DNA from 4 places in the Marinobacter alkalisoli genome. Region 2 is predicted to be linked to each of the others. Evidence: predicted binding sites of a transcription regulator. Region 2 holds the regulator's gene; each other region holds the start of a gene.

Region 1 (4,326 bases), on a different contig from region 2:
GAATTGTTGGCAACGTCATTTCGGGAAACACCGCCGCCAATCAGGCCGTAGGGCGTAAATTCCTTGTCGCCAAAGAAACGATAGCTGATATCAGCGCCCAGACCCTGCTGGTAGTAATCCGTGAATCCGGACTCGCCGGTTTCAATGACACCCGCAAAGCCCTGAGGCTCCACCCACCAGTGTTTGTCCAACCGAATACCATAGATCACCCGAACGGCAGAACCGTACTCGTCAGTGCGGTCGCTGTCCGGCTCAATATAGACACCCATGACCGAAAACTCACGGGTATGCTGGACACTATCTGTAGCCTTTGCGATTTCGGGCACCAGCGTCACAAGCAAGCTTGCGGCCAACAACGAAGGTATTTGTATCGGCTTCCTCATTCCAAACGCTCTCCCTTATTGTCATTACGGTAGCCACCATGTGAGTAAACCCACACGCTAACTGCCCAGAGTATAGGACAAATATTGGAGAGAATTGGCCTGGCTGCCGCTTACAAAAAGAAACAGATGCCATGACACTTTTGGGTGACAACGAAAGAACTAGAGGGAACTCAAAAGAATGATCAGGAATGAGAGAAGTATGATTCTACATACACAATTGAAAATAAAAGATTTTTTAATTTGCTATGGGAGATGAAACAAGACGGGTGTTACCGTCGGGGAAACAGGCCGGCAAAAACCCGTCCATATATGAGGTTTGATCGCGACCGTTTTTTGGCAGAAAAAAATCTAAAAAAACAAAGAAATTTTAATTGTTCAAGAGCATAGATCACATATTTGTTATCTTTAGTAACTTATGGTGCCTTACCATCATTCAATGCCAGCGCCCCTTTTACGATCCGGTAAATAAACCAGATCGCGATGCCGAGCCAAAAAAACCAGCCAATGATCAGGGGAGCGGTCAGCGTACCGATTACCAACCACAACAGCCCGATCCAGAAGGTGCGGATCTGCCATCGAAAATGCGGCTCTATCCAGGTGCCTGTTACGTCATCCATCTTGACGTAATTGATGATCACTCCAACCAGCGGCGTTATACCGGCGAAAAAGAACAGGCCCTGGAGGATGTATACGACGACAGCCAGGTTCCGGGCGGGGTCGGATCGGCGGGCGTCGGGATCAGAATCAGCGGGAATGAATTCTGGCTCGGTCACAGGTTACTCCGGTCAATACAATGACTGGAGTCTACCATAAGGCGCCTGGCACGGAAGGAATCGCACCTCAGTGATTGTCCGGACGGTACCCAACCCGGAAACCGCCCCAATGGCGACCATTCACAAATACCGGCACCGACAGGTCGTGCATGATTTCTCCGGTATCCCGCCGATAGGTCTGCAGCAACATGTCTTCGGTGTGATTGCCACAGCGCGCGCCGGTACGGTCATTGAACAACCGCTTACTACGGCTTTTCACCAGGTCCACATCGGGGTCGCCGGTCGGGGCATGGGCAAAATTCCGGTTATGGGTGGGCACGTACCCATCCGGTGCGGCGGCAATGGCAAACACCACGGCGTTGTGTGAATCCTTGACGGGCTCCTGTGCCGACGGCAGGTGCTGATCGGTAAACTGGTCAAAGGCACTGGAATATTTCTGTGGCCGGGTATTGGGAATCGGGTTGCGGGTTTTGTCGAACAGCGCCCCCTCCGTGATTCTGCCGTCACGGATAGCCTGCTCGAACAGCTGCCCGATGCGGTCCGCCCCCTCCCTTGCCTGCTGGTAAAAGAAGCGGTGATAGCTGGCATCACTGTTGAGGGCAAACGCAGCGTTTGCCTTCTCCGCCAGCTCCATCAGGGTAGCGGCCTGCTCCGCCAGCGACTCCACGCTGCTGTCGCTTTCGGAAATCTGATCACGCACCGTGCCGATAGCAGTAAACACCTTCTCCAGGCTCTGTTCGTTGTTCTGATCACTCTCAGCGATGCGGGCAACCTGTTGCTGCAAGTGATCCGACTGGTCGCGGATCTGATCCAGTTGTTCTCCCACACTCTCTACGGACGTCAGCCCTGCTTCCACACTCCGAGCCAGGTCCTCGATACGAGACACAATCAATGTGGTGTCTGTGCGGATTTCCTCCAGCGTCTCCGCGACCTCGCCTGTTGCCTGCGCTGTCCGACCGGCCAGTTGCCGTACTTCGTCGGCAACGACTGCAAAACCACGACCCTGATCCCCCGCCCGGGCTGCCTCAATTGCGGCATTCAGCGCCAGCAGGTTGGTCTGTTCGGCGATACCCTGAATGGTGGTGGTTACACCCTGAATACGGTTGGATTTTTCATTCAGTTCCTGGATCAGCCGTAGGTTCTCAGCGGATTGCTGATGGACCACCCTGACGCTTTCGATAGCGCCGGTCAGTGACTGGCGGCCTTCGGCACTGATCTGGCTCGCCTGCTGTGCCATCGTGGCGGCGTCGGCGGCCTGGCGGGATGACTCCCGCACCGTTTCAGTGATCTGACCGGTGTAATCCGCCATTTGGGCAGTTTCTTCCACCTGGCGGTCCAGGCGAAGCTTGAGCTGGTCTGCGGCGTATGAAACCTGGGCGGCGGAAATGGCATTCCTGTCAGCGCTGCCAGAGAGTGTTTCCACCAGCGCACGGCCAACCCTGGCATCAGACACCAATTGGCCACACTGGTCCGCGATGGGGTTACCGTCCGACAATTGACCGGAGTTCAGTTCCTTCAGCCCCCGCTCGACAGGCTCCAGCACACGAAGTACCAGATAGCCGGTAGCAACCACCAGCCCGACGAGAATTCCGACAAGCAGGGAGATGGCATCCAGGCCAGTCACGGGTGCCGCCAGCACACCAATGATTGCAACAACAACCGCAAATATCGCCCCTTTCCAAGCCACTGGCCGCAAAAGTAATCCCATGCCAACCTCGATGATGTCATTACTGATTTAGAATTGTTATTGAGGGTCATTCCGGAGCTTACTGAATTGGGCTGGGTTGTGATCTCATACTTTAGTTCATTCTGTCGCTGTTTGACGGCGGAGGTTTCCAGAACTTAAGAAGGGCAACTAAAAGAACGGGCCGCCCCGGTCGGGGCGGCCCGTTCTGACTGACTTTCAGATTTTGCGACTGCGCGGATCAGGCGCCAACCACCCCGCCATCGTCCCGGGTCACGATGACTGTTGCGTCCCGGGGACGCGGTTCATCCGCGTTGGGCCAATTGCCCTGGGGGTGCTGGATGTTAACAAACATGGTCTTGCCGTCCGGTGTAGTAACAACCCCGGTCACTTCACAGTTGACAGGGCCTACGAAGAACCGGCGAATATCCCGGGTCTGCGGATCGGCGGCCAGCATCATGTTGTTGAGGTATGGCTCGCTCCAGCTTCCGTCTGTCTGAATCCACAGCCGGCCGTTGTAGTCGAACCACAGGCCGTCCGGACTGTTGAAGATGTTGGTGTTATCCAGGGTCACAACCGCTTCACCATCAACGACCGTTTCCGTGCCCTGCTCACCGGCAAATACGAAAATATCCCACTCAAAGGCCGTTGCGGCGTGATCGCTTCCGGCCTCCATCCAGCGGATGATGTGGCCGGTACTGTTCTCAACCACCGGGTTGGCGGCGTTGACGTCATCATACCCATCCTTGCCCCGGTTGCTGTTGTTGGTCAGCGTGAAATAGACCTCACCGGTTCCCGGATCCACAGCACCCCATTCCGGGCGGTCCATCGTGGTTGCACCCGCAATGTCCGCCGCCAGGCGGGTATTGAGCAAAACGTCCTGCTGGCTCTCAAAGCCATCAAAAGCAATATCGCCCACGTTGGTGCCCACCGCAGCAGCCACTTTCGCTGCGAACGCCTCATCGTCCAGTGAGAGGGGCAGCCAGTCTCCGGAACCGTCATCGTTAAAGCGCGCTACGTAGAGCGTGCCTTCGTCCAGGAGATAACCACCGGCAGTTGCCGCGTAGTAGGGTTGCGCGGAAACAAACTTGTAGATGTATTCGAAACGGGAATCATCACCGGAATAACACACCACCGGCTCCCCTTCCCTGGCGGGGGCGAAAATGACGCCCTCATGGCCAAAACGTCCCAGTGCTGTCCGCTTTTGTGGTTTGCTTTCCGGCGTGAACGGATCAATCTCCATCATGAACCCGTAGGTGTTGGCTTCATTGCGGTAGTCGAGATCGGCAGAAGCCTCCTTGGTCGACACATCAAACCGCAGATACTGGTCCTCTGCGCTGTCAGCCAGCTCCCAGTCGTACCGTGATGACGATCCCACACCATGACGAACCTGCTCACGCGGTTGGCTTGCATCACTGCTGGCAAAATAACCGTGCCAGTTTTCTTCCGCCGTCAGATAGGTGCCCCAGGGTGTTGGCCCCATGGA
Region 2 (4,326 bases):
CTCGCCTGCTTCAACCAGAAAGTCCTGCAGGATCTCTTCATCGGCATCAAACGCCATGGGTTACCCTCTTAATTCAGAAACCGAGACTGGACAAAAGATCGTCAACATCGTCCTGACCCGATACCACATCTTCACGCTTATCGGCGTTCATCTGCGGGCCAACGCCCTGCTCTGCCGACACTTCGCTTGATTCAATCTCATGTATGGTGCCGGTCAGCTGATCCACATGACTCGCCATCATCACCAGGCCTAGCAGGTGTTCCTCCACTTCCTTCACCAGGTCGGTGACCTTCTGGATCACCTGCCCTGTCAGGTCCTGGAAATCCTGGGCCAGCAGGATTTCCGAGAGGTTGTTGTACATGGTGTCGGCATCCCGGGTCAGCGTTACGAAGAACTGGTCAATCCGACCGTAGAGGTCCCGGAATTCCGCCGGCTCCATTTCCCGCCGACGCAGACGCTGCCATTCGTCTCTCAATACCGCCGCCTCATCACGGATAGCGTGGGCCTGAGGCATGGTTTCCTCGACCAGGTCCATGGTGCGATTGGCAGCCTGACCGGTCATTTGCACAACGTATTCCAGGCGATCGGACGCATCGGTCATTTTTGACAGCGCTTCCTGCTGCTCGGCATTGCGGGGATCGATCTGGAAATTGCGAATCGCTTCGTGGAGGCTGCGGGTAAGCCGCCCGACTTCCCGATACAGGCTTTGATCCCGGACTTCGCTGAGATCATTGATTACGTTCATAGCCCCTGCATAGTCACCGGCATTGACCTGTTCAACCAGCTCGTTGGCCTGTGCGCGGAGCTTTTCCGTCACCTCCGGATCAAGGCCCTGCGGGTTCTTTTTGCTATCGCTCATGAGAGCCCATCCGACCTTTGGTTACTGGATTCGTTCGAAGATTTTCTCAATCTTCTCCTTGAGTACTGCGGCGGTAAACGGCTTCACGACATAGCCATTCACCCCTGCCTGCGCGGCGGCGACAATCTGATCCCGCTTTGCTTCGGCGGTGACCATGAGAACCGGAAGGGTTTTCAGGTTTTCATCGGCACGTACAGCCTTTAGCAGATCAAAACCGGACATACCCGGCATGTTCCAGTCAGTCACCAGGAAATCGTATTTACCGCTTTGCAACATGGGCAACGCGGTGTTGCCGTCATCCGCTTCGTCGGTATTGGTGAATCCCAGATCACGCAGCAGGTTCTTGATGATCCGTCGCATTGTGGAAAAGTCGTCCACAATGAGGATTTTCATGTTCTTGTCCAATGGGACCTCCAGTTTTGTCACACCCGGAATGCGTTTTATCTTTCTGCCAGACTCTGGCAGGCCGGTGGTTTAACCGCTTATTGTGTGGTGTTTGAACCCGTTGTAAAGCGCCGGTTACCAAAAGCTACAGACAGCCAACCTCAATACACGTTGGGCTCATGTCGCCAGCCCGTCAGCCTGCCCCGAAGCCTCAGCGCGGCCTGACTGTGGATCTGACTGACCCGGCTTTCACTCACCCCCAGGACAGCACCGATTTCCTTGAGGTTCAGCTCCTCCTGGTAGTACAGGCTGAGCACCAGTTTTTCTCTCTCGGGGAGCTCGCCAATCGCTTCCGCCAGACTTCGCTTGAAAGCATCGGACGTAATATCGTCCAGCGGATTATCACTGGCCTCTGCTTCCTCTATCGGCAGGTCGCCGGATTCATTGAGCTCATCCAGGCTAAAAAGTTTGCCGCTGTTGGCATCGCTCAGACTGGAGTGGTATTCAGAAAGAGACATCTCCAGCTCTTCAGCGACTTCCTGGTCCTGGGCCTCACGACCAAGACGATCCTCAACAGCCTTGATGGCCTGGGAGATACGGCGGGCATTACGATGAACGGAACGGGGTACCCAGTCGCCCTTGCGGATTTCATCCACCATGGCGCCCCGGATACGGATACCAGCGTAGGTTTCAAAGGTTGCGCCCTTGGTGGAGCTGTACCTCTGCGCAGCCTCAAGAAGCCCGATCATGCCGGCCTGCATCAGGTCTTCCAGCTGCACCGAGGCCGGCAAGCGGGCCATCAGGTGCAACGCGATCTTTTTCACCAGCGGAGCATGCTCTTCCACTAGCCGGGAAGCACCCCCGACGCCTGCTTTTTGGTAGATTCCCAGGTTTTTCGTCAATGTCATGTATCCAGCTTTTTGGTGACAGGATCAATGTCAGACTTCGACGAGCCGCTCCACAAAGAATTCCAGGTGTCCGCGGGGAGATGACGGCAGCGGCCAGTTGTCGACCTTCTCAGCCAGAGCCCTGATCGCCAGTGACGCTTTGGCCCTGGGGTAGGCATCCAGCACCGCTTTCTGCCTCTGCACCGCTTTCCGGACGGCTTCGTCGTAAGGCACCATACCCACGTATTGTAGTGCCACATCAAGAAACCGCTCGGTGACCCGGGTCAGTTTTTCAAAAAGATGCTTCCCTTCCTGCTCGTTCCGGACCTGGTTGGCAAGAATACGGAAACGGTTGGTGCCGTACTCACGGTTCATCAGCTTGATCAGAGCGTATGCGTCAGTAATGGATGTCGGTTCGTCACACACCACCAGCAGCAGCTCCTGAGAAGCTCTCAGGAAACTGATGACGGATTCGGAAATCCCCGCTGCGGTATCGACGATGAGGACGTCAATCTGGTCACCGAGCTCGCTGAACGCATTGATCAGACCAGCGTGCTCCATGGAGGTGAGCTGGGTCATGCGCTGGGTTCCCGAGGAGGCCGGGACAATCTTGATACCACCCGGGCCATCGACCAGGACATCCCGCAAGTCGCAATCACCCGCCAGCACATCCGAGAGGTTGCGATTGGCGGTGATACCCAGCAGAACATCTATGTTGGCCAGACCCAGGTCAGCATCCAGCAACACGACACGACGGCCTTTCTGGGCCAGGGCAATACCCAGGTTAACTGACACGTTGCTCTTACCAACGCCGCCCTTCCCGCCGGAAACTGCAATCACCTGTACCGGATGTGGTTTGCTCATACTTGGTTTTATCTCTCGCCACGTTTGACCGAAGGCTCAGTTGTATTTCAACGGCGCCTGTTCACGCCGGATAGTCCGTCATCCGGTATGGCCGGGGAGTGTTTCAGGCCCCCTCTGCCACCGCCTGCTGTTGCTGGAGTGTTTTAAGCCGCTCCACGGCCAGTCGAACCAGGGGCACCGCTTCGGCGTGGTGCAGATCTTCGGGAATCTTCTGGCCATCCGTGTAATACGCCACGGGAAGACCGGACTCCATGACAAACCCCAAAGATTCACCCAGGGTCAGGGCTTCGTCGACTTTTGTCATCACACAGCCCGCAAGGTTAGCCATCTTATAGCAATGCCACACTGATTTCATAATACGCGGTTGGCTGGTCGCTGACACTACCAGGTGCGTACGAATCCGGTGATGGCTCCTGGCCAGTTCTGACAGTTGTTGCTCATAGCCCTTGTCAGTGCTGGTCAGGCCGGCGGTATCAATCAGCACCAGGTGGCGATCCGACAACTCGTCGAGGATATCATCAAGGGAATGGCTCTCATCCACCACCCGCACCGGCACATTCAGGATACGACCGAACACAAACAGCTGCTCATGGGCAGCCACGCGATAACGATCCGTGGTGACCAGGGCCAGGGAATCCGCACCATGGCGCAGGACATGGCGCGCCGCAAGCTTGCCTATGGTTGTGGTCTTACCGGATCCGGTGGGCCCAACCAGCGCGTATACGCCCCCCTGATCCAGCCACTCGGTTCGTGAGGTTTTCACCCCGGTGGCCAGCATTTTCAGGGACTGCTTCCAGCCATCGTCAAGGCGCCCGCCCTTATGGCGGCGGGACAGGGAGCCGGACAGATCGAGGCTCAGGCCGAATTCCTGCAAACGTTCGGACAGGCGCTGCTGAACCGCGTTGTTCGCCGGCTTTTTCGGCTCGGCGGCCCGGGCCCCCACCATGTCCCGTAATGAACTGATCTCGGCCCGCATCTGTGCAAGCTCATCGGAGTAGCCACCTGGTGCGCCTGATGAGGCGGCCGATCCGGACTCCGTTGCGGCAGACTCAAGCCCCAGCGCCGAATCGTCGATGAACGCCGAGTTATTGGCATACCCGGCGCCAACGCTTGCCCGCTTCTCGCGAACCTCGCGAATACGGTCCCGGGAACGCCCCAGTTCCTGTTCCAACCGGCGATGTTGTTCCGCCTGCATTTCCGCAAGACGGGACCCGTTGGTGGCCTCCCGGGCCTGATCACCAAGACGCTGACGCGCCATGTTTTCGTCGTAGTCCAGCGCCGTCACAATTTCGACACCGCCGTCCACCCGGCGATTGGAGAGTATCACGGCGT
Region 3 (4,326 bases), on a different contig from region 2:
ATTCGGCGGGACGGCAGTGTGGTTCAGTTTGTCAGCATGCTGGAGCGTGCATGGCATGCCGGTCGCTCCTGTTTTGACGGGGAAGAGGAGTGTAACGACTTTTCCATTGGTATAGAGCTGGAAGGCGCCGATGACATTCCCTACACGCCTGAACAGTATCGGCGCCTGGCGGAGCTTTCGGCCCTGATCATGCGGGCTTGGCCGAAAATCACCGGTGATCGTATTACCGGCCACAGCGATATCGCGCCAGGCCGAAAGACGGATCCCGGTCCCGCCTTTGACTGGGATCAATATCGCCACCAGCTGGCCACATTGGAAGCAACCATACGAGGGACCCGCTAATGGTACTGGTGGTGTTTCTGCTTGCATGGCTGGTCCGTCGGCGGCTGGATCTGTCCGGTGCACTGTCTGGTGATCGACTTTGGCGTGCCTGGTTTCAAGCGGGTTGGTCGGCCGAGGCTGGTCATGAAGGGGGGATTCGTTGGGGACTGGTGCGGGTTGTGGTGCCCGCATTGTTGCTGTCAGGGTTTGTCTGGTTGGCGGCGGCCGAGGGCTGGCGGATGGCGGCTTATCCACTGGAGTTCCTGTTGCTGGTACTGCTGATGGGGGCGCCGGGATGGAAGCCGTTACTCAGGGCCTACAGCGAGGCCTGGAGCAGAGGGGACATGCAGGCCGCCTGGCATCACATCAAGGATTGCCTGCCAGCGGATGAGCGGGGCCAGGCGATATCACCGGATGAAATGCACATGGCCCTGTCGAAACAACTGATCGTCACGCTGTTTGAGCGGTTCTTTCTTGTGGCCTTCTGGTATGTGGTGGGTGGTATTGGTCTGGCTTTCCTGGCGAGAGGGCTGGTGGCATTGCAGGAACAATGGCCCCAGGCGGCTGCGCGCCCCAGATTCGCCCGCATCGCTGGATGGGTCAGTTGGATTCCGGCCAGATTGCTGGCTTGTACCTTTGGCCTGGCGGGAGATCTCGCCGGCTGGTTGAAGGCGGTTAGAGGCGTGCTGTTTACACTCGGGCCGGCAACCGACCGTGTGCTGATTCAGGCGGCCAACGGCGCGTTGACCGGATATGCACTGGACCCCGCACGATTCTCCAGGGTGCATCCGGATGAGTGGACGGCATTCGGGGGCAGGAGCCTGGGGGCCATTCGTGATTTGCTGAACCGAAGCATGCTGGTATGGGTTTGTGGCATTGCTCTGTTGGTTATCGCCGGAGTGGTTTGACGCTTCGATTTTGAGGAACGTGACAGGCTGACAACAAAAGCACTAAAGTTTTTAAGACTTTAGTCGACAACATAAAAAAGAATAAAACATTTTTCCAAAGAAGCACCGTGCGGGGCCAAATGTGAACCAATTAATCAAACCTGCAGTTGCGCTGATGAACCGGCTGCCGATGTTCTACAAGTTCAGTCTGATCAGTGTGTTGTTCCTGCTCCCCATCGTCGGCCTGTCCTGGCTGGTTATCAGCGAACTGAACCGCTCGGTGGAAACCATGACCCGGGGCGTGGAAGGCCTCGACCAGCTGGAACAGGTGAATCATCTGCTGGATGCCGCCTTTGATTACCGGGATTATCGGGCGCCGGGCAAAGTCCGGGATGAAGCCGAACTCCTGTCAAGGTCCGACGAAGCCGCCGAAACCATCAGCCGTATTCTGGAAGACCTGGCCTCCCGCGAGCTGGCGTTTGACACGGCCGGTAACTGGAACCAGCAGATAGTCCAACTGCAGGAAGAGTGGCAGGCACTCAGAAATTCAGACAGCTATCAGGGCAACCTGGATCCACAGTTCAAGTATTACCAGGAGTTCGTTCAGAAAGTACGGGCTATGTTGTCCGCTACCATTGAAATCTCCGGTCTCGGCCAGGACGCCTCCCGGGATAACCAGTTATTGCTCGGTCTGGTGAGGGAATCCCTGCCGGAAGCCCGGCATGTGATTGGTCGTGCCAGGGCATTTGGCACTTTCGCACTGGTCGATGGGCAGGTGGGTTACAACCTGAGCGATGGTCTGAACGAGATTTACGATGCGCTGACCAACCGGGCTTCTTTGCTGGCGCCAGCCTTGTCAGTGGCTCAGAACGCTTCACCGAGACTGGCGGAAGAGGCGGGCAACACGGTTGAAAGTATCGGCAATGGTCTGGCCGTGGTTCGAGACGAGCTGGACATCAATATCATCACCCCGATGCGGCTGGAAATGCCCTGGCGGGAATTTGATGCCCTGGTGGCTGCAGAGTTAGCGCATTACGATGCCCTCACTGGCGTTATTTTCGACGTGGTGGGCGACAACCTGAGCGCCAGGCTGGAAGGCGAGATCCGTCAGAGGCAACTGATCATCGTAGCACTGGTTATTGTCCTGCTGGTGGTGGTTTACCTGTACATTGGTTTCTTCATGTCGGTACGTACGGCCATCAACCGCTTCAGCGAAGCCGCCCGTATGGTCGCCGCCGGCGATATGACCGCTCACATCCAGCTTGATAACCGTGACGAACTCGGTGAGCTGACTACCGAGTTCAACAACATGACCGACCGTATCGCCGAACTGGTTCGGTCGGTCAGCCGTACGACCTCCGATGTTGATCAGCAGGCCACCCGGGTGAAAGACACGGCGTCCGCCAACAGTGAGGCCGTGGCTCGCCAGATGGATGAGTCCGGGCAGATCAACGAAGCGATGAATCAGATGGTGGAAGCGGTCCATGAGGTTACGGAGAGCGCTCACCGTGTGTCTGACAGCGCCGGAACGGCAGAGCGTGACACCGAATCTGGTCGTCAGGTGGTGGCGGATACCGTGCAAACCATCAATAGACTGGCGACGGAGATTTCCGGAGCAGTGGATGTTATCAATCGGGTCAGTGCGGACAGTGACAACATCAGCCAGGTGTTGGTTGAGATCAAGGCCATTGCCGAGCAGACCAACCTGTTGGCGCTTAACGCAGCGATCGAAGCCGCCCGTGCCGGAGAGCAGGGCCGTGGCTTTGCGGTAGTGGCGGATGAAGTCCGCTCACTGTCCCAGCGAACCCACAAATCCACCGAAGAAATCGAGAGCATGATTTCCCGCCTGCAGAGTGGCGTAAAGGATGCGGTTGCCGCGATGACCAACAGCCATGAGGTGACGGAAACCACGGTTCGCAAATCCTCGGAGGTCACCGAAGCGCTGGATCGTATCGCCGGCGGTATTTCTACCATCGTGGATATGAGCCACCAGATTGCCCAGGCGGCGGAGGAGCAGTCGGCGGTTGCCCGGACCGTGAATGCCAACGTTGAACAGATCGGTGTGTTGGGCCGGGAAACCGCGGACAACGCCGAGCAGACCCTGGGGTCATCCCGCCAGATGTCGGAGCTGACGGCGTCACTTCAACGGCTGGTCGAGGCGTTCAAGGTCTGATCGGCAGGGTCCGGCCTCAAAGGCCGGACTTGTTCTGCTCCCACAGAATCTCTTCTCCGCCGTTCCGGCGGGCCAGCACCCTGGCAATCACGAACAGCAGGTCTGACAGTCGGTTGAGGTACTGTCGTGCCGCGGCATTGATGGAGTCCTCATGGCTGAGGGCTACCACGACCCGCTCAGCCCTGCGGCATACGGCGCGGGCCAGATGGCACTGGGCTGCCTCCGGTGTGCCGCCGGGCAGTATAAAATTCTTCAGTGGCGGCAGGTCGTCGTTGTGCTGGTCCAGGGTCGTTTCCAGCCATTCAATGTGTTCTTTTCCGATCATCTGGCTGCCTGGAATGGCGAATTCGCCGCCCAGATCAAACAGGTGGTGTTGTATCCGCCGGAAGGTCTCAATCAGGTTGTCACCGGCATCCAGGCACTCAATCAGCTGGCCAAGGTGGCAGTTCAGCTCATCGACGGTTCCCATGGCCTCAACCCGTTGTGCGTTCTTGGCAATGCGGTTGCCGTCGGCCAGGCCGGTAGAGCCATCGTCGCCGGTTCTGGTATAGATCTTGGAAAGGCGGTTGCCCATCAGGTTGCTCCTGGAGTATCCGGTTGAGGTTCTTGCTGTGTATCTGTTCGGAGTTTTACCTGCTCCGTCAGCATTTGGTTCACTGGCACCGCAAGGTTGTGGGCACCTGCCCGGCTGACAATGTAGCCGTTGATGTAGTCGATTTCCGTCGGTTTGCCCCGGCGCACATCACTGCACATGGATGAGGTGTTCTTCGCGGTTTTCCTGGCAACGGCTTCTATCTGCGACTCCATGTCCTCCGGGGAACGGGACGACAGGCCCTCATGATGCATCACGTCAGCCAGTTCAAGGCACAGTTGCCGGATGGTGTCCCGGAACAGCGGGGCGTCGAGGATGTCTCCGTTGGCGCAATCGAGAATGGCGGTATAAGG
Region 4 (4,326 bases), on a different contig from region 2:
TTCAAGGGTGCGATGTTGCCAGCCGGGTTGCTTGGAATTCTGTTCTGGTGGCTGAATGGCCGCTGGTTGCGCCAGCTGGGAATCCACACCTCGGGCGTAGCCTGGATTCCCGGGCTTGGGCTTATCGCCTGCCTGTCTTTGATCGCGTATACCCTGGCGCTCGGTCACGCCGGTGACGGCTTCAACCTGGTTCGGCGCACCGGCGTGGTTCTGTATTTCTCGCTCACGTTCATTGCCCAGCTTTTGATCAGTGGCGCCCTGCGACATCATCCGACCTGGAACGAAACCGGCTCACGGCTCCTGAAGCTGTGCCAGCTCACTCTCGCAGTGGGCATCCTGTCGGTCATTCTCGATGGCGTGGTGCCGGAATTTCATGACCAGAGGGACAATGCCTTTGAATGGGTGCTGGCGCTGCTGATCAATCTCCACGCCCTATGGCTGGCTGTGCTGTGGCGGCGAAGCCGATTCCGGGCACGGCTCTGGGCGGAGTGAGGACAGGGCTCCCCTAAAGCGACAGTAGTCCACGCGCCAGAGCCGCCGTACCCGCTACGGCGGCGATGCCCAGGATGATTGGCCGAAGCCCCTCAACCGGCAGGCGGTGAACCAGTTTACCCGAAAGCCAGAAGCCGCCCAGAACACCGGGAAACGTGAGGGCGAACAGGGTGAGCTCCCGGGTGCCCAGATACCCCGACGCAAACAGCGCCGTTACGCTGAAAAAACTGGCGACCAGAAAGAATGCGGACATGTTTGCACGGACCAGCGGCCCTTTTTCATTCTGGTATATAAGGGCAATGGGAGGGCCGCCCACCGCGGTAATCGTGCCCATATAGGTAGACGCAGCGCCGGCAAGTACGCTGTTGCGGGCGTTCAGTCGCGGGCGTAAGCCGCCAATGCTCAGCATCACGCCGGTCAGTATCAGCACCCCGAATATCAGTTCGAACCCCTGGGGCGACAGGATCAACAGTGTCAGACCGGCGAAAATGGTCCCCAGTGCCCCTCCGCCAATCGCGAAACGTACTTCGCGGAGTTGCAGGGCTCCCCGGTACCGGAACAGCATGAAGATCGTCAGGAGAACCGCATTCAACACCAGCGGCGCGGGTACGAACAGAGGGCTGATCAGGAACAGCAGTGGTGCCGAAAAGGTGCCTATGCCGTAGCCGGCAACGCCCTGGAGGCAAGCACCCGCAAGTAACGTCAGGTTGGCAAGCAGAATATGAACCAGGGCTACTTCGTCCAAAACAAGTCACCGATTGAGGGTAAGGGATCGTGATAGCACAGCCGGGAAACGGTTGGAACTGATAAACTGTGCGCCTTTATCACAGTATAGTGGAATGAGAGTATCCGGATGACAGCCCAATCCTCCGTTGAACAGCAACACTGCCCCTGCGGTTCCGGCGCAGCCTACCATGCCTGTTGCCAGCCATTTCATCAAGGCAGCCTGGCACCCACGCCGGAAACGTTGATGCGCTCGCGGTATTGCGCTTTCGTTTTCAGGCTTGCCGGCTACCTGCTGGAAACCTGGCACGAGAGTACCCGCCCCCAGTCCCTGGATACGGAACAGTCGCCGGACTGGGCCTCCCTTCGTATTCTCGATACGTCCACCCGGGGCGATGCCGGAATGGTGCATTTCCGTGCGGTCTATCGTTTGGGTGACGGCTGGGGGTATCTGGAAGAAACATCGAATTTCACAAGGGAAGATGGCCGTTGGTATTACGTGTCCGGTGACACCACGGAAGGCCAGCTGAAACCCGGCCGCAACGAACCGTGCCCCTGTGGAAGCGGTAAAAAATACAAGGCGTGTTGCCTCTGACTATCTGGCTCGCTGGCAATGTCAAACCATGTAAAACATTGGGTGCGTTATGCCTCTGGCGAATTTTCCCGATGTACTATCCCTGTCTCAATCCGCATTCTTATACCAACACAAGGAAAATCAGGATGTTTAAGACAAGGGCGTTGTCTTGCGTGTTAGCCGGCGGTTTTATGGCCGGTATCGCTGGAGCGGCTTCTGCAGAGGACTTGGTTTACGTCGGTCTGTCCGGCGGCGTGGCAGAAGTGAAGGATTTTTGCGACGACATTGATTCCGGTTGCGACGATGAGGCAACCACCGTTCGCGTCTATGCCGGCGGATTCATTGATAAGTACCTGGCTTTTGAAGGCGGCTATCGGTTTGTCGACGATGTCACGATGGAGGCATCGGTGCCGGGTATGAGCGCGAGGCTGGATATGGGCTATCACATGTTCGACGGCTCGTTGCTGGTGTTCACGCCCAATTTTGGTCCGGTCCGCCTGTTTGCCAAAGTCGGCGGCCAGTTCTGGCGCCAGGACATCAGCGCCTCAGTGACTGGTCTGGGCAGTGCCAGTGACGATGAACAGGGTTTCTCTCTGCGTACCGGTGTTGGCGCTACCGTGGATATCACCGAGTTCTTCGGCTTGCGGGTGGAGTATGATTACCTCCAGAGCATTGGCGAAGACGTTGCCGATATTGAGAATTTCAAGTCGGATATCCATGTGATTTCCGCCGGGCCTGAATTCAGGTTCTGATATCCTGAACCAGCCATGAAACAATCCATAACCGGCTATCACAAAGACGAGGAAAACCATTGGGTTGCGCAACTGGCTTGTGGTCATAACCAGCATGTGCGCCATGAGCCGCCCTGGGTAAACCGGCCATGGGTTGTGTCCGAAGAAGGGCGGGCCTCGATGGTCGGATTTGAATTGGATTGTAAAAAGTGCGATGAGGGTGCTCCGGCGGATGAGCGCCCATCGCAGTCATCTCTGCTCCCCTGAGTCACTGCAGTATCCCCTCCCATGGCATATGAGGAGCAGATTCTTCATAGGTGCCGTCCGATGGTAGATACTTTAGTCTACACTCGGTTCAAGTCCGTAACAGGATGGCCGATACACCTCTTATCGTAATCAACTGTCGTTAAACGAGTTCGTATGCACGGACTCCCCCGACAATGAATTCCGGTAACACCGCCTTAACAAACTGGAACAGATGTGTTTGCAGGCCTGTGCATAATTGCACCACAAGCACCGATTATAATGGGGTATGCGCCTATGACACTGATGACTCGATTGAAAATCCGTTCCCGACTGCTGCTGGCTGTAATGGTCCCGGTTCTGCTTACGGCCGCTACCATTGCCTGGATTACTGCAAGTCAGATCAGTGCAAACGGTGAGGCGGAGCTCGAGCGTCTGGAAGAGAGCCTGCTGGATGCCCGCAAAACCGGGCTGAGGAATCTGGTGGACGCAGCCCGTGCAGTGGTCATGGAAGCGAAGAACGACCCGAACCTGTCAGAGTCGGAAGCCAAGGAGGCAGCGGCAGCCCGTTTGCGTTCGATTCGATTCGATAAGACCAATTATGTATTTGCCTACACCCGGGACGTCAACAACCTGGCGTATGCCCCCGATCCTTCGAAGGAAGGCCCCACGGATAACCCGACTGTCAGGAAACTGATCAGAGACCTGTTTGATGCTGCTGAAAGCGGTGGCTTTTACGGATACGACTGGATGAATCCCGCCTCTGGCAATGAGGAATCCAAGGTGTCCTATTCGACCATTATCCCTGAATGGGATTGGCTGGTTGGCGCCGGTGTATACGTGACGGATATTGACGCCGTGGTAAACGCCGCCCGCGAGGATGTCGAAGAGAACATTCAGGCCACCCTTGGCTTTATTCTGCTGGTGACTGTCATCGTGGTTCTGGTGGCCCTGTTCATTGGGTTGTTCGTTGGCCGTACCGTGACCAAGCCGCTGAAAGTCGTCAGTGACATGATGCAGGAAATCGCTGACGGCGAGGGTGATCTGCGTCAACGCCTGCCGGACGAGGGCACGGATGAACTGGCGGAGCTGGGGCGGCGCTTTAATAACTTCGTCATCAAGATCCAGGGCACCATCCGTGAAGTGGGGTCCACCACGGATCAGGTGGCGTCGGCTGCTGAAGAACTGAGCCGGGTGGCGAATGAAACCCGCGCATCGGTGCAGGAGCAGGGATCCGAGACCGACCAGATTGCTTCTGCCATCAATGAGATGGCGGCGACAATCCAGCAGATTTCAGGCAATGCCAATGAAGTGGAAAGTGCCGCTTCGGATGCCGATCGCATGGCGCGGGATGGTGGTGAAACCATCACCAATGCTCAGGCCGCAGTTAACAAGTTGTCTGGTGAAATTGAGGAAACCGCCCGCAGCATCAACTCCCTGGCTGAAAAGTCGGACGATATTCAACAGGTGCTGGATGTGATTCATGCCGTCACCGAACAGACCAACTTGCTGGCGCTGAACGCCGCTATTGAGGCTGCCCGCGCCGGTGAGCACGGTCGCGGT

Evidence for each region. The regulator FliA, encoded in region 2, starts transcription of late flagellar genes. The targets are predictions, from matches to a motif close to CTAAAGTTTNNNNNNNNNNNGCCGNTAA.
Region 1: ACJO3M_RS02110 (methyl-accepting chemotaxis protein) is a predicted target of FliA. The motif match lies at 2,976-3,003, and genes of this name have one in related genera.
Region 3: ACJO3M_RS08350 (methyl-accepting chemotaxis protein) is a predicted target of FliA. The motif match lies at 1,272-1,299, and genes of this name have one in related genera.
Region 4: ACJO3M_RS11410 (methyl-accepting chemotaxis protein) is a predicted target of FliA. The motif match lies at 2,875-2,902, and genes of this name have one in related genera.

The regions. Positions count from the first base shown of each region.
Region 1 covers NZ_JBJJLB010000006.1:75,113-79,438, forward strand. The annotation lists gene ACJO3M_RS02100 (OmpA family protein) at 1-269, opposite strand, end outside; gene ACJO3M_RS02105 (DUF4870 family protein) at 797-1,156, opposite strand; gene ACJO3M_RS02110 (methyl-accepting chemotaxis protein) at 1,224-2,864, opposite strand; gene ACJO3M_RS02115 (PhoX family protein) at 3,082-4,326, opposite strand, start outside.
Region 2 covers NZ_JBJJLB010000019.1:57,395-61,720, reverse strand. The annotation lists gene ACJO3M_RS08985 (chemotaxis protein CheW) at 1-57, opposite strand, end outside; gene ACJO3M_RS08980 (protein phosphatase CheZ) at 74-859, opposite strand; gene cheY (chemotaxis response regulator CheY) at 881-1,264, opposite strand; gene ACJO3M_RS08970 (RNA polymerase sigma factor FliA) at 1,405-2,151, opposite strand; gene ACJO3M_RS08965 (MinD/ParA family protein) at 2,182-2,994, opposite strand; gene flhF (flagellar biosynthesis GTPase FlhF) at 3,098-4,326, opposite strand, start outside.
Region 3 covers NZ_JBJJLB010000017.1:3,634-7,959, reverse strand. The annotation lists gene ampD (1,6-anhydro-N-acetylmuramyl-L-alanine amidase AmpD) at 1-342, shown strand, start outside; gene ACJO3M_RS08355 (histidine kinase) at 342-1,229, shown strand; gene ACJO3M_RS08350 (methyl-accepting chemotaxis protein) at 1,351-3,381, shown strand; gene ACJO3M_RS08345 (cob(I)yrinic acid a,c-diamide adenosyltransferase) at 3,398-3,955, opposite strand; gene ACJO3M_RS08340 (ketopantoate reductase family protein) at 3,955-4,326, opposite strand, start outside.
Region 4 covers NZ_JBJJLB010000023.1:84,243-88,568, reverse strand. The annotation lists gene ACJO3M_RS11435 (Frag1/DRAM/Sfk1 family protein) at 1-492, shown strand, start outside; gene ACJO3M_RS11430 (sulfite exporter TauE/SafE family protein) at 506-1,237, opposite strand; gene ACJO3M_RS11425 (YchJ family protein) at 1,346-1,810, shown strand; gene ACJO3M_RS11420 (outer membrane beta-barrel protein) at 1,936-2,541, shown strand; gene ACJO3M_RS11415 (DUF3565 domain-containing protein) at 2,557-2,787, shown strand; gene ACJO3M_RS11410 (methyl-accepting chemotaxis protein) at 3,061-4,326, shown strand, end outside.